DNA from 3 places in the Streptomyces sp. NPDC015346 genome. Region 2 is predicted to be linked to each of the others. Evidence: riboswitches for the same ligand, from Rfam matches in the RefSeq annotation. Region 2 holds a riboswitch; each other region holds the start of a gene.
The links. A riboswitch is a leader RNA that binds a small molecule or an ion and turns the genes downstream of it on or off. The one in region 2 is predicted to bind cyclic di-AMP.
Positions count from the first base shown of each region.

Region 1 (3,266 bases), on a different contig from region 2:
TTCGGGCCGCCGAGGTAGCGGAAGAGCGGGAGGTCGGAGGCCTCGGAGGCGGCGTGCGCGACGGCGAGGGAGACGCCGAGGATGGCGTTGGCGCCGAGCGAGGCCTTGTTGTCCGTGGCGTCCAGGTCGAACATCGCCTGGTCGATCAGGCGCTGCTCGGTGGCGTCGTAGCCGACGAGCTCCGGGCCGATCTGCTCGATGACGGCGAGAACGGCCTTCTCCACGCCCTTGCCCATGTAGCGGCTCTTGTCTCCGTCACGGAGCTCAATGGCCTCGAACGCTCCGGTGGAGGCACCGGACGGAACGGCAGCACGGCCGGTGCTGCCGTCGTCGAGGCCGACCTCGACCTCGACCGTGGGGTTGCCTCGGGAGTCCAGGATTTCCCGGGCTACGACGACGTCGATGGACGGCACGAGCATCTCCTTCTGGGATGTGACGCTAGATGTGACGAACACTTGTGCAGGGTCGCTTCGGCCTTGCGACAAGAGCCTAACCGGCTCCGGGGCTCCGGTCGGCCGGGCGCCCGCCCGCTGGGACGAAAAAGGACCCAAGGGCATGCGTTTGGGGTCATAGGACCCCAGAACTACTCACCGGTAACAGGGGAAACCCCGGCCCGGCGCGCCACGGGGGAAGGGGCGCGCCGGACCGGGGTGGTCACCGCGGGAGGGTCATCGGACCCCTGGGGGTCCTGGGACCCGTGGGAGCCGCCGGACTCACACGGGCCGCCGGGCTCACTTCAGGTGAAGCTGCTGGCCCGGGTAGATCAGGTCGGCGTCGTCGACGATGTCCTTGTTGAGCTGGAAGAGCTTCTCCCAGCCGCCCTTGACGTCGTGCGCGGCGGCGATCTTGCTCAGGGTGTCGCCGGCGACGACCTTGTACTCGCCGTCGCCCTTCGCGACCTTCTTGCCGGTCGGCGTGGTGACGGTCTTCTTCGGCTCGGCCTTCTTCGCCGCGGCCTTGGGCGCGGTGCGCTGCTCGCTGCGGGTCGTCGGCTGCTCGGCCTTGCGCTCCTGCGGCTGCGGGGCGCTCTGCTGCGGCGCGCTCTCGGCGGCGCCACCGGTGTAGGAGGCGCTGGAGAGGCCCACGCCACAGCTCGGCCAGGCACCCTTGCCCTGGCCGGCGAGGACCTTCTCGGCGATCTCGATCTGCTGCGACTTCGAGGCCTGGTCGGCGGTGGCGGCGTACGCGGTGCCACCGTAGGCGGCCCAGGTGGAGGTCGAGAACTGCAGGCCACCGTAGTAGCCGTTGCCGGTGTTGATGGACCAGTTGCCACCGGACTCGCACTGGGCGACGGCGTCCCACTCGGAGGCGGTCGCGGCCGAGGCGGAGCCTGCGGTCATCAGGGGGGCGGCGACGGCGACGCCGGCGACCCCGGCGAGGGCGACGGCGCGGGCGGCCTTGGAGGGACGGCGGTGTTTGCCCTTGGCGGAAAACAGCATGGGACTTCTCCTCACCGACGCCTACGAGGTGAGCTGTCGGGTTCGGGCGTGAGCTGCCCGGCCGCGCGACTGGCGCGCGGCTTCACCCCAAGCCGATCCGTCGGCCGTCTGTCTGACGGCCGGGGACGGCACTTACCTTGGGTCCCCCGCTCCTGCCTTCGGCGCTGACGCGACGACTGTTCCCATCGGCCGACGGCAGGATTCGGCGTACCGGTCGACGGGGCCCGCGGTGGCGAGCGATGACGACCGTAGACACAGACCTCTCCGAAGTTCAAAGAAGCCCAAGAGGGACATATCGCCCCCACTTGCGTGCCGATAAAGGGTGTTTGCGCAGGTGAGAGGCGACAAGAGCAGACTTTGCGGACGCGGCACGCCAGTTCGGGCGAAGAGACTCATGTCTCACTTCGACAGAACCGGACATAGGGTCCCGAACTACCCCTGCGGCTGGGCCAGTCCGAGCGTCAGATCGAGACTCTGGCCAGGGAGGATGAGGTCCGGATCGACGCCCACCGTCCGGCGGTTGGCGTCGTAGAGGGAGGCCCAGCCTCCGGGCAGCTCGTTCTTCTGAGCGATCTCGGAGAGACTGTCGCCCGGCCTGACGGTGTATTCACCCGAAGTGCCCGCACTGTCCGTGCTGCCCGAATCGCTTGACCCCTCGACGGGAGCCGCGCCGGCTGTCGCCCCGTCAGCCGGCGAGGCGTGACGACCGGTTTCCGGGCTCTTGTCCGTATTGACCGTCTCTTCCGGGGCCGCGTCGCCGCGGTGCTTGCCGGTGCCGGGGGCCGCCGGTGCGGTGGGCGCGGCGGGCGCGGCGGGCGTCGTGCCGGCCGGGGACGGGGTCCCGGTGGCCGGCGTTCCGGTGGGCGTCGAGGCGTCCGGCGTCACGGGCGCGGCGGGCGTCGTCGGCGCGGCGGGTGTCGTCGGCGCGGCCGGCGCGGTCTCGGGCGCCTCGGGCGCGTCGGGAGAGGCGGTGGCCGATCCGGGGGCGGTCGCGAGGCCGGAGGTCCAGTCCGACTCCTCGACCGGGCCCGTGGGCTCGGTCGGCGTGACGGGCGGTCCGGGGTCGACGTCGGGGGCGGCGCCGTCGTTCGTCAGGCCGGCGATGGGGGCGCAGGTGGCCCACTGGGTGGAGCCCGCGGCGAGCGCCTTCTCGGCCACCGCGATCTGCTGGGCGCGGCTGGCGAGGTCCGCGCTGGACGCGTACGCCAGACCGCCGTAGGTCTCCCAGGTCTCCTGCGTGAACTGGAGCCCGCCGTAGAGCCCGTTGCCGAAGTGGGCGCTCCACAGGCCTCCCGATTCGCATTCGGCGACGCGGTCCCACGTGGCGGCGTCGGCGGCCGAGGCGGAACCCGCGCCGAGCAACGGCAGCGCGAGGGCCGATCCGGTCACGCCTGCGGCGACGACGAGGGCGGGGGCCTGGCGGGGTCTGCGGTGTCGACCGTTCCCGGAGCGCATGCGGAGTGCCTTTCGCGTGACTGCTGAGGTGACGGTGAACGTAGCGGCATTCGAACGCTTGTCACAAGTCGATGCAGCGGAGATCACGTAAAAGTCACAGTCTTGACGGCCCGTCAGTCCACGTCAGCTCGCAACTGGGGCAAACTCCACCGGAAGCGTGCGCAATCCGCGCATGATGAGCCCGCCGCGCCACCGCAGATCGGCGGGATCGACCGCGAGTCGCAGGTCCGGCAGACGCGTCAGCAGGGTCGCCAGGGCGATCTGGCCTTCGAGACGGGCGAGCGGGGCGCCGATGCAGTAATGGATGCCGTGCCCGTATCCCAGATGCTGGTTGTCACGGCGGGACAGATCGAGCGTGTCCGGCGCGTCGAA
Region 1 is NZ_JBIBTW010000006.1:90,106-93,371, forward strand. Features, by position in the region: gene eno (phosphopyruvate hydratase) at 1-413, opposite strand, end outside; gene ACF06X_RS22805 (transglycosylase family protein) at 732-1,439, opposite strand; cyclic di-AMP (ydaO/yuaA leader) riboswitch at 1,443-1,613, opposite strand; gene ACF06X_RS22810 (transglycosylase family protein) at 1,872-2,894, opposite strand; gene ACF06X_RS22815 (cytochrome P450) at 3,018-3,266, opposite strand, start outside.
Region 1: linked by a shared signal. The riboswitch ahead of ACF06X_RS22805 (transglycosylase family protein) and the one ahead of ACF06X_RS07855 (peptidoglycan DD-metalloendopeptidase family protein) in region 2 are both predicted to bind cyclic di-AMP.

Region 2 (3,266 bases):
ACTGGATGTCGTCGCGGCGGACCTCGAGCGGGCCGCGCGGCGGCAGCGGCGGCCAGGCCTGGTCCGGGTCGGCCGGTACCTCGATGCCGAGGACCTGGGCGGCGCGCAGCGCGACCCGGGTGTGGCCCTCGGGCGACAGGTGCAGCCGGTCGGCGTCCCAAGCCCGCCTGTCCTGGACGGACTTGAGCGACCACAGGTCCAGGACCGGACAGCCGTAGCGGTCGGCGATGGCGCGGACGTGGGCCGTGTAGGTGGCGATCTTGCCGCGCAGGTGCCGGAGGACGGGAACGTCACGGGTGTCGAAGCCGGTCGTCACCATGACCGTGCCCACGGCGGACGTCAGCTCGGCGACGGCGCGCTCGAAGCGCTCGGCGACGTCGTCGGGGTCACTGCCGGGGCGGATGATGTCGTTGCCGCCCGCGCAGAAGGACACCAGATCGGGGGCGAGTTGCTTCGCCCTCGGCACCTGCTCGGCCACGATCTGGTCCAGGAGGCGGCCGCGTACGGCCAGGTTGGCGTAACGGAACGCGTCGGGCTCGGGCAGTCGGTCGGCCAGCAGGACCGCGAAGCGATCCGCCCAGCCGACGTATCTCCCGTCGGGCCCGGGGTCTCCGACGCCCTCGGTGAAGCTGTCACCGATCGCCGCGTACGACCCGAATACGTGCGTGTCTCTTGATCTCGAATCGTCTGCCACGGGAACACATCTTTCCCTTACGGGTGTGACCTACGCGACCGTAAGGAGGGGTTGACGGCGGGTGAGATACGCCACCGGTCAAGATTGCCCAAAGCCGGAATACGCCGAGGCCCGGCACGCGGGTGCCGGGCCTCTCTGGCGTATGTGGATCAGACGCCGACGCCGTGCTGGCGCAGGTAGGCCAGCGGGTCGATGTCGGAGCCGTAGCTCGGCCCGGTGCGCATTTCGAAGTGCAGGTGCGGACCGCTGGAGTTGCCGGTCGAGCCGGACAGGCCGATCTGGTCGCCACCGCTGACGCTCTGGCCGGCGGAGACGGAGAGGGAGGAGAGGTGCGCGTACTGCGAGTACGTGCCGTCCGCGTGCTGGATGACGACCTCGTTGCCGTACGAGCCGCTCCAGCCGGCGGAGTGGACGGTGCCCGGGCCGACGGCCTTCACGGAGGTGCCGGAGGAGGCCATGAAGTCGACACCGGTGTGGTAGCCGGAGGACCACATGGAGCCGGAGGCGCGGTACGGCGTGGAGACGCCGCCGGAGACCGGGGCGACCCAGCCGGAGGACGCGGCCTGCGCGGGGGCGGCCGGGGCCGCCGGGGCGGACTCCACCGTGGTGCGCTCGGTGGAGCGCGAGCTGCGCGACTCGGCCGAACCGGAGGAGGACTTCTCCGTCTTGGGCGCGGCCTTGGGGGCCGCCTTCGGCGCGGCCTTCGGCGCGGCGGCCTTGGGCGCGGACGCCTTGGCCGGCGACTTGGCGCCGAGGGTGAGCTTCATGCCCGGCAGGATCAGCGACGGGTTCTCGCCCACGACCTCGCGGTTGTCGGCGTAGAGCTTCTTCCAGCCGCCGGCCAGGTGGTGCTCGGCGGCGATCTTGGACAGGTAGTCGCCGGCGACGACGGAGTACGTGGTGGGCTTGGCCTTGGCGGCGGGCGCGGCCGGGGCCTTGGCCGGAGCGGCGACGGCGGCGACGGCCTGCTGGGGCGTCACGGCGGGAGCGGCCTTCTCCGCGGCGTGGGCGCCGGTGGCGCCGAGGAGCGGGAGGGCGACGACGGCGCCGCCGGTACCGGCGGCGACGAATCCGCGAGTGAGCGGGTTGACCTTCGGGCGGCGGTGCTTACCCTTTGCGGGCATGACGAATTCCTCTCCGTCGCCTACGAGGTGAGCTGTCGGGTGCGGACTGGAGATGTCCGGCCGCGTTTTCACGCGACTTGACCCCAAGCCGTCCGGAAACGACCGGAACGGCGTACTACCTGGGTCCCCCGCTCCTGCCGTACGTGGGGTGGGTGCGGATTCCGGACGGTGGCAGGATTCGGCGGTCCGACCGGATTGACGGTGACCGTAGACGAGTGGGGTCGGCGCGAACAAGCCGTCGGATTCGTCTCGCATTCTCCGGCTTGGAATTCGCCCGGAATTCCGGTCACCCTCCGTCGATGACGGAACCTGGATCTCCTTTTCGCGCAGGGGAATTGCCCGGGACGATCAGGCACGTTCCGTCACAGTTATGACGCTGCTCACGCGCCGGAGACCATCTCCCCTGCAATCAGGGCGCGTTATCTCTAATGTCCCAATTCGGACAGACAGCTCATTCCCGCCCGAGGGGTGTGCCGAGGGAAGCCGACCCGGGATGATTGCCCGAGGAACCGATCTCGTATCGTCGAACATCCTCACAACACTCAGGAGCACTCGTGACGCAGCAGCTGCCGCAGGTCCCGTCGACCGAGCCCGAGCTGAGCGGGGTACGCAACTTCCGGGACGTGGGCGGCCTGCCGACCGTGGACGGCAGGTCGGTGCGGTTCGGGCGGCTCTTCCGCAGCGGCCACCTGGCGCACGCCACCGAGGAGGACGCGGCGTTCCTCGCCGGCCTGGGGCTGCACACCATCTTCGACTTCCGCAACCAGGCGGACCGGAAGGTCGAGGGGCCCGATGTCGAGCTTCCGGGTGTACGAAATGTGAACATACCGCTCAACGACCCGGCCGACGGCAAGGAGTTCTGGAAGCTGGTGAGCACCGGCAACATCGAGCAGCTCCGCTCGGTGCTCGCCGACGGCAAGGCGGCGGCCCGAATGTCCGATTCATACCGGAAGATGATTGCCGAGCGGACGGCGGAGCACAGCCGCGTCCTGCACGCGATGGCCGAGGACAGCGTCCCCGCCCTCATGCACTGCGCGGCCGGCAAGGACCGGGCGGGCCTCTCCATAGCCATCTCGCTGCTCGCGGTGGGGGTCGAGCGCGAGGCCATCGAGGCCGACTACGTGAAGTCGAACGACCCGCACCGCCGCTACAAGGTGCGCCGCAGCTCCACGGCCGCCGACGCCCTGTCGCCCGAGGTGATGGAGCTGCTCAGCCCGCTCTTCGACGCGCGCCTGGAGTACTTGCGGGCGGCGTTCGAGACGATCGAGCAGAACTGGGGCACGGTCGAGAGCTACCTCTCGGACGGCCTGAAGCTCTCCCCCGCGACGCGCGAGCGGCTGCGCGAGCGCCTCGTCACCGAGGCGTAGCCCACGCAGCCCGGCCCGCTAGTGGTTCTGGCCGCCGAGCATGAAGAGCAGGTAGAGGAAGCCGGCGAAGAGGTGGCCGGC
Region 2 is NZ_JBIBTW010000002.1:416,053-419,318, forward strand. Features, by position in the region: gene ACF06X_RS07850 (SGNH/GDSL hydrolase family protein) at 1-694, opposite strand, end outside; gene ACF06X_RS07855 (peptidoglycan DD-metalloendopeptidase family protein) at 844-1,818, opposite strand; cyclic di-AMP (ydaO/yuaA leader) riboswitch at 1,823-2,012, opposite strand; gene ACF06X_RS07860 (tyrosine-protein phosphatase) at 2,373-3,185, shown strand; gene ACF06X_RS07865 (DUF6126 family protein) at 3,204-3,266, opposite strand, start outside.

Region 3 (3,266 bases), on a different contig from region 2:
GGTACGGCGGTGCTCGTCCGCGACGCGATGAAGGTCTACGCGGAGCGGAACCTGTAAGAGGGGGGCGGGGCCGGTTGCCGGGGCCGGGGGCCAGGGGCCGTTCCGTAGCCCACTCGGGCCAGCGGGGGTGGCCGCCCGGCGCGGCGGCCTCCACCCTGGGAAGGGCGCGGTACCGTCCGTCGCCGTGTACGGACCGGGACCGGGCAGGAGAGCACAGGTGGGGCAGGGGCACGGGCAGGGTCGGCGGGAGACGGGCCAGGGCGCGGGCCGGAGTGCGGGCCAGGGCGCGGGCCGGAGTGCGGGCCAGGGCCAGAGTCAGGGTCCCGGGCCCAACGGGCGCACGCCCGCGCAGGTCGAGCGCGCCCGGCGGTTCCTGAAAGCCCTGCCTCCGCTGATCATCCTGGGCGGAGTCGTCTTCGACCTCGCCACCCCGCCCGCCTACACGGCCGCCCCGATGTTCTCGGCCGCGCCGCTCGTCGCGGCCCCCTTCTTCTCGATGCTGACCACGCTGCTCACCGGCATCGCCGCCGTGCTCGCAGGGGTCGGGCTGCACTTCTACAACGACACCACCACGGACGTCCCCGCCCTCACCGAGACACTCACCGTCGTCACCGTCTCCGCCCTCGCGCTCCTCATCAACCGGGTCGTGCGGCGCAGCGGCCAGCGGCTCGCCTCGGCCCGGGTGATCGCGGAGACCGCCCAGAAGGCCGTACTGCCCACGCCCGCCGAGCGGATCGGCGGGCTGCAGGTCGCGGCCCGGTACGAGGCGGCGCAGGCCGACGCGTTCATCGGCGGTGACCTGTTCGCCGTCCAGGACACGCCCTACGGGGTACGGCTCGTGGTCGGCGACGTCCGGGGCAAGGGTCTCGACGCCGTCGAGGCGGTCGCCGTCGTCATCGGCGCCTTCCGGGAGGCGGCCGAGCAGGAGTCGACGCTGGAGGGCGTCGCCCAGCGACTGGAGCGCGCGCTGACCCGGGAGGGAACGCGCCGCGACGGCCTGGACGCCGTCGAGGGGTTCACCACCGCCGTCCTCGCGGAGATCCCGCGCGGCGACGGGCTCGTACGGGTGGTCAACCGCGGCCATCCGGAGCCGCTGCTGCTGTACGCGGACGGAGGCCTGGAGCTTCTGGCGCCGAGCGAGGCCGCCCTGCCGCTCGGCATGGGCGAACTGGCCGCCTGGCCGGACCGGGCCGACGAGTCCCCCTACCCGCCGGGGGCCACGCTGCTCCTCTACACAGACGGGCTGTCCGAAGCCCGCAACGCGCGGGGGGAGTTCTACGACCCGGCCGAGCGTCTCGCCGGGCGGATCTTCCCCGGCCCCCAGGAGCTGCTGGACGCGCTCGTCGACGACGTCCGCCGGTACACGGGCGGAGGTGCGACCGACGACATGGCGCTGCTCGCGGTGAGCCGGCCGGCGGTGGGGCAGCCGGAACGGCGCCGGACGATGCCCGTGGTGCCGTGACCATCCGTAGTGGCGGAGTACCGCTGCGATAACAATTGACACACCGTCAGTTCTACGGTGTTCGGCGCGTGTTTACTGAAGGATGGTCAAATCGGTGTATAGCACCTTAATCTCTTGAACGATCAGCCGGAACGGCTTGGAATCAGGCCCTCGCGTCTATTAACGTTCGATAACGCAGCGCGGTCGTCCCAGCCGTCGCAAGAGACGGCACCGTGCGCGTGCGCCGAATCCTGAAGAGGAACCGGGGAACCACCACTTGGGGTGAATCGGGCCCTTCCGCACCCGTGCGGCAGCGCTCGTAGGAGACCTTCCTGCTCCGAACCCGTCAGCTAACCCGGTAGGCGAGAAGGAAGGAAAGGAGTACGCCTCCGTGGCGTCCAACACCCCTGCCCCCGAAGCCCCCTTCCATGCGTTCGGTGCCTCGGGTGCCGCCGGGACGGACGACGACGCGACGACGTGGGGGGAGTGGAACCCCACCGAGGATTCCCTCCGCCAGCAGTCCCGCTCCGGCGGACGTCACCGTGTCGTGAAGCAGCGCTCCAACTTCGCCCGGTCCTCCACCGTCCTCGGCGTCGGTGTCATCGCGGCTGTCGGTGCGGGCGGCATGGCCACCGCGCAGGACAAGCCGCCGGTCTCCATATCCCTTCCCGACCTCGGCCTCCCGCAAGCCTCCGATCTCCCGGGCGTCGGCGAGCTGATCTCCGACGGCGACGAGGGCACGGACCCGGACTCGGGCACGAACAACCCCCAGCCGCTCACCGCCTCCCTCGCCCTCCCGGCCGAGGCGACGGGGGTGTCGGACGGCTCGGCCACCCCCGTGTCCGCCGCCTCGTCCACCGCCGACGCCGGCGAGGCGCTGCGCGCCCGCATCCTCCAGCAGGCCGAGCAGCAGCAGGCCTCCGCCGACGCCGCCGAGAAGGCCGCCGCGGAGAAGGCGGCGGCCGAGAAGGCCGCGGCGGAAGCGGCCGCCAAGGCGACCGCGGCCGAGCAGGCGGCGGCCGAGGCCAAGAAGAAGGCCGAGGAGGAGGCGGCGGCCAAGGCCGAGGCGGAGCGCCTGGCCAAGCTCGCCGCGAGCTACGCCATGCCCACCTCCTCGTACTACATCTCCTCCACCTTCGGCCAGTCCGGCTCCATGTGGTCCTCCGGCTACCACACCGGCCTCGACTTCGCGGCGAGCAGCGGTACCCCGGTCAAGGCCGTCCACGGCGGCACCATCAAGTCGGCGGGCTGGTCCGGCGCGTACGGCTACCGCATCGTCCTGGAGCTGGAGGACGGTACGGAGATCTGGTACTGCCACCTGTCCTCGATGACGGTCGGCGTGGGCCAGTCGGTCGGCACCGGCGAGACGATCGGCCGCGTGGGCGCGACCGGCAACGTGACCGGCTCGCACCTGCACCTGGAGGTGCACACCGCGGGCGGCGAGGGCGTGGACCCGGCGGCCTGGCTGCGCGACAAGGGCCTCACCGTCTGACGGGCACCGGCCCGGTGAAGCCCTAACTGCGGTACGGGTTGTAGCCGCCGTAGTCGAGGTACTGCGGCGGCGCCCACACCTGGCCCGTCGCCCGCGCCGCGTAGGTGAGCGCGGGCGAGGCGACCGGCTTGCGCTGCCACAGGTGGTGGAGCAGCTCCTGCTCGCGGGCGGTGAAGTCGGGGCCCGCCGCGCCGCGCTGGGCCCGGTGGCGCAGAAACGCCAGGGTCGTGGCGAACGCTTCGTACTCCCCGACGGCGGTGGCGGCCGGCCGGCCGTACGTACGGGCCGCGAAGTCGCGGGCCAGCGAGCGGGCCCGCATGGAGGAGAGGGCGA
Region 3 is NZ_JBIBTW010000009.1:294,091-297,356, forward strand. Features, by position in the region: gene ACF06X_RS29895 (MerR family transcriptional regulator) at 1-57, shown strand, start outside; gene ACF06X_RS29900 (PP2C family protein-serine/threonine phosphatase) at 374-1,462, shown strand; cyclic di-AMP (ydaO/yuaA leader) riboswitch at 1,674-1,821, shown strand; gene ACF06X_RS29905 (M23 family metallopeptidase) at 1,833-2,933, shown strand; gene ACF06X_RS29910 (PrsW family intramembrane metalloprotease) at 2,956-3,266, opposite strand, start outside.
Region 3: linked by a shared signal. The riboswitch ahead of ACF06X_RS29905 (M23 family metallopeptidase) and the one ahead of ACF06X_RS07855 (peptidoglycan DD-metalloendopeptidase family protein) in region 2 are both predicted to bind cyclic di-AMP.